DNA from 2 places in the Paenibacillus pedocola genome. Region 2 is predicted to be linked to the other one. Evidence: a T-box and tRNA genes for the amino acid it is inferred to sense, from the RefSeq annotation. Region 2 holds a T-box; the other holds one or more tRNA genes.

Region 1 (3,414 bases), 870 kb from region 2:
TGGGAACCTGGTATTTATCCTCGCTCTCCCGCCAGTTTGAAGGCAACCGTACTGCGGTAATCGCTGCATACAATGCCGGACCCGGTAAAGTGCAGCGCTGGCTGGATGATGGCGACTGGGACGGCACAGAGGGTTCTGTGAAGGATATTCCATTCGGCGAGACCCGGCACTACGTTCAGCGCGTAATTTATTATTATAATCAGTACACGGAGATTTACAGCGAGTTCTAAAAAAAAGAAGCATTAAACGACGGTTAGCCGTTTAATACTTCTTTAGGCAAGCTTATTGGGGACAGGTTATTTGAATTGACCTGCCAGGGACTGTTCAGCCAGAGTTACAAGACGTTTAGTGATGTAACCACCGATCGAACCATTTTCGTAAGAAGTTTTATTGCCTTGGTATCCGTCTGGGGAAAGAGTGATACCTAATTCTTGGGCAACTTCGTATTTAAGTTGTTCCAAGGCACCGCGTGAATTTGGAGCTACCAGGTTGTTGCTGCTGTTTTGGCTCATTGCTGTTCACCTCCTATCGGTTGGTAACTGTATTATGTGCTGCTCTCGCCAGATTCATAACAACAATAAAACGGTGTTTTATGGAAAAAAGAATTACAGCTCCGAAACCTGAATGTGGCCGCTAAGGCCTCCCATATTAATGCAAAAGGAAGTGACCTGAGCTTATGAAATGCCCTTACTGCGATCACACGAATACCAAAGTGCTTGACTCGCGTCCGGCCAACGAGAATAAATCGATCCGGCGCAGGCGTGAATGCGAGCGCTGCAGCAAGCGTTTTACTACCTTCGAGATGATTGAAGAGACCCCGCTGATCGTAATCAAAAAGGACGGCAGCCGCGAAGAATTCAGCCGCGACAAAATCCTGCGCGGCCTGATCCGCGCCTGTGAGAAGCGCCCTGTGTCCGTAGAGCGCCTGGAATCCATTGTCTCCGAGGTTGAGAAGTCGCTGCGGGGTATCGCCTTAGCGGAAATAGAGAGCCGCCAAATTGGCGAGCTGGTGATGGAGCAGCTCTATCCGGTTGACGAGGTTGCCTACGTCCGCTTCGCCTCCGTATACCGCCAGTTTAAGGACATCAACATGTTCATGAAGGAATTGAAGGGACTGCTGTCCAAGAACACAGGAGAGCTGGAGGGGCTGTAGAGCTTCTCCTAAAAACTTTTTTATTAAAGTGTTGACACCGAGGGCGATTTTTTATATTATATAGAAGTCGCCTACGGAACTTAAGGTTCACGAAGCGAGTGAGCTTACGGCTCACACCTGATTTTAGAGTACATAATGTAGTTCTAAAATATGCATCATGGGGCCATAGCTCAGCTGGGAGAGCGCATCGCTGGCAGCGATGAGGTCAGGGGTTCGATCCCCCTTGGCTCCACCAATAACATCATACGGACTCTTAGCTCAGTTGGTAGAGCAGTAGACTCTTAATCTATTTGTCCAGGGTTCGAGCCCCTGAGAGTCCATCACAGTAAGAACGGCAGCGATGCCGTTCTTTTTTTGTATTTAACCAACAACCGCCGCAGCCCCGGGTGCCAATGCCAATTGCGAAGATCTAACCCATAGACCTTATTTCGCTAATCAGCATTTATTTCAGAGCTATCGGACCGTACCCGCTTATACCTCTCCATTAGGTTTGGGTCAACGAAGGCCGCTATGATCTGGAAACAATGAGCCGACAATCAAAGACAATGTGTGCTTGTATATGGTATAGGCTGCTTGTACGTCTCCCAAGTGTCCTCCGATGTAAAGATGAATGACGCCATGGAGGGAAGCCCAGAATATGCGAATAACGGATTCGGTGTCGTACTGGCCGGTAATTAATCCTTGCTCTTGCGCATTGCTGATCACGGTCGATAATTGACTCATAGCTGTGACGGTACCGCGCAAGCTTTCTTCGTCCGGTTTGAAATCTGCGAAAGCACCTCCGAACATCAGTTTATAATAGCTGGAGTAGTCCTGTCCGAATTGCCAAAAGGATTCGCCGAAATTCAGCAAATGCTGTGCCGGGTCAGCAGCCTTCGGCGTCCTCTCGAATTCGTTAGCAAGCAGCTGGCAACCGTCCAGATATAACTGTTGTGCCAAGCCCTCCTTATTAACAAACAAGCTGTAAATGATTTTTGTCGAGCAATTCATTTTTTGGGATACTTTGCGGACCGTAACGGCTTCCGGGCCCTCTTCCTGTAAAAGCGTTGCGGCAGCATCAACAACGAGCTTGCGGAGATTTTCAGTATTTTGCATACGGGCTTCCTGGTAGGTTTTCAGCTTTCTTGTGTTTGTATTGGAGGAGGCATCTTGGTCGCTCATCATCATCCACCTTCGGTTATCATGTTTTCTTCAGGAAACATAGTTTCCATCTCTCTTAGCAGGAATTGTATACAGTTGTCCTTCACTTGTCAATAAAACGATAAAGGCTCAAAGAATATATTGACTTTTAAAAAAGCACTGGATACAATGATTCCATTAGGAAACAGTGTTACCATGATCGTAATTCTTAACTTACATGAGAACAGAACATTCCTTTCGAGTAATGGTAACGGTGTTTCTAAAATATAACGAAGTTTCGAAGGGAGAGCAACACAATGACAACTGAAGGGACATCTGATCTTGCAGAGAGGACAACACAACAAAAGCTACACAACTAAAATGACATAGGAGGCACTCTAATGCCCAACAAACCAGTTAGCTCCGTTAAATCTGCTGAAGGCGTAAATCGTCCTGTACGCTCACCGCGTGCTAGGATATACAGATGGGGGCTATCCCTTCTCGCAGTGCTCGTTCTAGGATTACTCGTGTTCTTGCTTATTCCTTCACCGGTCCAGCCGGTACAGTGGTCCGCACCCGTTGCTCCCTCTTTTGAGGAAGCGGGTCCTTGGAAACAGAATAACAAACTCGGCTCGGCTCAGCTTGTTACTGATGCTCCCCAGTTCCCGGAATTCATTACTTTCGATAAAGAGGGCCAGCTATTTACAGGAGATTCAGACGGGAAAATTTACAAGGTTCCTTTCGATGCAGAGGGCAATCCCCAAAAAGCCCAGCTGTTTGCAGACACCAAAGGAACACCGAATGGGCTTATATTCGATGCCAACGGCGATTTGATCGTTACGGATGTCAAGAGGGGACTGCTGTCTATTAATCCATCCGGAAGTATTGAGGTATTGGCCGATAAAGTGGACGGCAAGCCCATCTATTTAGCGAATGAGCTTGATATTGCCAAGGACGGCTCCATTTATTTCTCTGATACTTCGAATTATGGTATCGTGACCTTCAAAGAAATTGCCGAGAACAAGCCGCATGGACGTTTGCTGAAGTACGATCCCATAACCAAGAAGACGACCGTCCTGTTAGAAGGCCTCTATTTTGCAAACGGGGTTGCTTTGTCCGCGGATGAAGACTTTGTACTTGTG
Region 2 (3,414 bases):
CCAATTGTCAACAGTAATGGGACTTATAGCAATTGTCATTATTAATTCCTCCGAATCTCATTCGTAGAGGAATTAATCCTCTACGGTTAACTTTGTAAACCTCTTATCACCAACATAGTTCGGCTATTCTTCATACCACATCACTCCTTTCAATAGTTAGCAAAGCTTTTGTTTGCACCCGCTACTGTGAAGCCTCAGACGCTGCGTTTTCATCGCATCCTCTATCTGTTACATAATTCTCAATGCTCCATATCCCCAGCTTGGTTTCCCGTGCTTTCTTCTCTATAGCCTTGAATTCATTTTCGAACTCAATATCCGGCGGAAAAACAGCAACTCTGGCAAACCCCTTTTCCAGCAACAGCTCATTGATCATCTTGTCTCCTACATAGGCATAAGCCAGCAGACGGCCATATTGATCGCGTTCCGACTTGTCAAATTCCAGGTGTACCTTTTGGTTTTGGAGAAGCTCATTAGCGTATTCACGAGCTTTCTGACCGTATGGCTCAGGGTGCTGCCCAATTTCCGGTGTATCAATCAGAAGGAGCCGCACCTTATCCGTTTCGCCATCCTCCATTTTGATTCTGAACGTATCTCCGTCGATTACAGAGGTGACCTCGGCATCGATATGCAATATGGCTTTGTAGATAAAGGTGCCTATAACATCGTAATCATCGTTAGAATCTAGTTTGGCATAGACTTCCTCTAACGCTGAGGTCTTGGGCACTATAATAACAAATAAAGCGAAAGTAACCACTATAGCAAGAAGCGAGTACATGGTTACACGCTTGCGGGTTCTCTTGGCCGGATTGTCCCAACGGAGGATGAATGACGGATTTATAAGTCCGATGATCCATATGAAGACGAAGATAACAGAAAGAAGTAAAAAGAATAAAGCGGTATATTCCCGTAGATGCATCAGCTTAGTAACTCCTTTTATACATTTTGAAGTTAGTCTAGCAGAAAAAAAAGAATTACTGAATATAAAAGCTAATTTGATAAATTCTCTTCCTTACGGAGCGCTAGCGTCCGCCTGTAAGCTTTCCGCAGAAAAGCTCACTTCGGAAGCATAGGCTAGGTTTGGATTTCTACCGCACTAAACAATAAACTTTATTTACATAAAGTCCCAAATCATATATTGTTTTAGCAGGAGGGATGACATGGATAATATTGTTGAACGACAGCCTGTACATAATTATACAAAAAGAAGGTTTAGGAACTTCCTGCTTATTCTTGGCTTATTTCTGGTGGCACTTGCTGTATTGAATCCGACTAGAGAGGACTTTTCCGAATTTGCTGCGGATGACTTGCATGACAAGCTGGGGGACTGGTTGCCGGGCGGGGCTACAGATATGCTGGCCAGACCACTGCTGAACTCGATTGCGGAAAGGGATAATTATATCTTGTTCTCTGTTTACAGTATCCCGGACATCAAAGACGGTAAAACATTTATTTCAGATATCCAGGCGGAGAAGAAGTATCTGGGACTATTCAAAAGATTCTTCTTCGAACTTTAACTTGAAAAGCCCGGAAATCCATGTTTAAATAATCTTAATTGATTTTAATTGTATATGAAAAGCGATGAAGAGAAGAGTACTTAAGATAACGTTGTTCCCAGAGAGCTCCAGGGTGGTGAGATGGAGCAGCAATGTGCTTAACGAATAAAGTCTCTGAGCTGCATACGGAATTGGGCTAGGCAATATAGCTCAAGGATGGTATGACGGGATCTCCCGTTACAGAGATAGGGTATAAGCGTAATGGCCGTACCTGAAGAGGCGGGCCTGGCAACATGTTCGTGAACAGAGGTGGTACCACGACGCTATTCATAGCTCTCGTCCTCAAGATAACAATCTTGAGGGCGGGAGCTTTTTTGTTTTTCCAATACTAAAGACAGAGGAGCGTTAACATGCATTGGGCACAAAAATACGCAAACGATTTAATCCAAAACCATCCTGAGCGCCAGACCTTTGTATGCGCATCAGGGATCAGCCCTTCGGGTTCGGTGCATATCGGGAACTTTCGGGAGATCGTCACAACATACTTCGTCACGCAGGCATTGAAGAAATCCGGCAAAGAGGTGCGGTTTATTTTCTCCTGGGATGATTTCGACCGGTTCCGCAAGGTTCCGGCTCAGCTGGATCTTTCTTATGAACAATATATCGGATTGCCTTATACCAAGGTTCCTTGTCCCTGCGGAAGTCATACCTCTTATGCGGAGCATTATGAACAGGAATTTGAACAGGCTTTGGCAGCCTTCGGGATCGTTCCCGAGTTCATTTATCAGAGCCGCGAGTATCAATCGCTCCGGTATAATCCGGCTATTCTGCACGCGCTGCGCAATAGAGCAGAAATTTACGATATTCTGATGATGTTCAAAACCGGAAAAGCAACGGAGGAGGCACGGGCAGCCTTTTATCCGGTACAGGTGTACTGTGAGCGCTGCGGTAAAGATACAACCAGTGTCCATGCTTTTGACGAAGATTCAAAAAACATTATCTATAGCTGCAAATGCGGCTGTTATAATACGCTGTACGTTCCAGAAGCGGCGAATATCAAATTACACTGGAAAATCGACTGGCCGATGCGCTGGGGAATGGAGCAGGTCGTGTTCGAGCCGGGAGGCCGGGACCACTCCTCTGAAACGGGCAGCTATAATGTCGCCAAGGTGATCTCGGAGAGAATCTTCGGGAATCAGCCACCGTATTACGTACCTTATGAATTCATCAGCATCAAAGGCAGTCATGCCAAAATGTCCAGCTCTTCCGGCCATAATTACACGCCTGCCGACCTGCTCGAGGTGTATGGGCCGGAGCCGATCATGTTCCTGTTTGCCAAATATCATCCGAATACCGCTTTTAGTATTGGGCTTGATGAGGATGTTCTGCGCAATTACACAGAATTCGAAAGATACCGCAAAGCATATGATGCCGGAACGCTGACTGACGATGATTTACGCGCAGCCATGGAACGTTCACTTATGCAGGTTACCGAACCTCATGCACCAAGCTTTAGTCAGGTATCCAGTCTGCTGCCGCTGATTAATTTTGACAGCAGAGTCCTGCAGGAGCTGCTTCGGCAAGGCGGTGAGGATTACTCGGATGAGATCATTCAGGCAACGGCAGCACGGGCCGGACATTGGATCAGACAGTTTGTTCCGCAGAGGTTAGTTGCGGTGAACGAAAGCCCGGACACAGCTTTGTATAATACGCTTGAAGCTGTTGAGCAAGAGTGGATTAACGCTTTTTGCGGCTTGTTGAGAGAAGAAGAATTAGAGGAAGAGGTGTTCATGAGACGAGTTTACGCCATTTGTCACCATGATGACAAAAAGATGATGAGAAGCAATCAGAAACGGCTGTTTGCCCTGATATATCAGCTTGTTCTGCATCAGTCAGAAGGACCGAGGATTCCTGCTCTGAT

The links. The T-box of region 2 lies ahead of lysS (lysine--tRNA ligase). A T-box ahead of a tRNA ligase gene usually reads a tRNA of that ligase, here a tRNA-Lys.
Region 1: it has a tRNA-Lys gene. The T-box ahead of lysS (lysine--tRNA ligase) is inferred to sense a tRNA for this amino acid. The anticodon was not compared.

Annotation. Positions count from the first base shown of each region.
Region 1 is NZ_CP134223.1:2,336,060-2,339,473, forward strand. Features, by position in the region: gene QU597_RS09915 (lytic transglycosylase domain-containing protein) at 1-230, shown strand, start outside; gene QU597_RS09920 (alpha/beta-type small acid-soluble spore protein) at 297-512, opposite strand; gene nrdR (transcriptional regulator NrdR) at 677-1,153, shown strand; tRNA gene QU597_RS09930 (tRNA-Ala) at 1,313-1,388, shown strand; tRNA gene QU597_RS09935 (tRNA-Lys) at 1,401-1,473, shown strand; gene QU597_RS09940 (TetR/AcrR family transcriptional regulator) at 1,649-2,314, opposite strand; gene QU597_RS09945 (SMP-30/gluconolactonase/LRE family protein) at 2,674-3,414, shown strand, end outside.
Region 2 is NZ_CP134223.1:3,202,755-3,206,168, forward strand. Features, by position in the region: gene QU597_RS13890 (GNAT family N-acetyltransferase) at 1-39, opposite strand, end outside; gene QU597_RS13895 (thermonuclease family protein) at 182-916, opposite strand; gene QU597_RS13900 (hypothetical protein) at 1,158-1,514, shown strand; T-box leader at 1,570-1,840, shown strand; gene lysS (lysine--tRNA ligase) at 1,904-3,414, shown strand, end outside.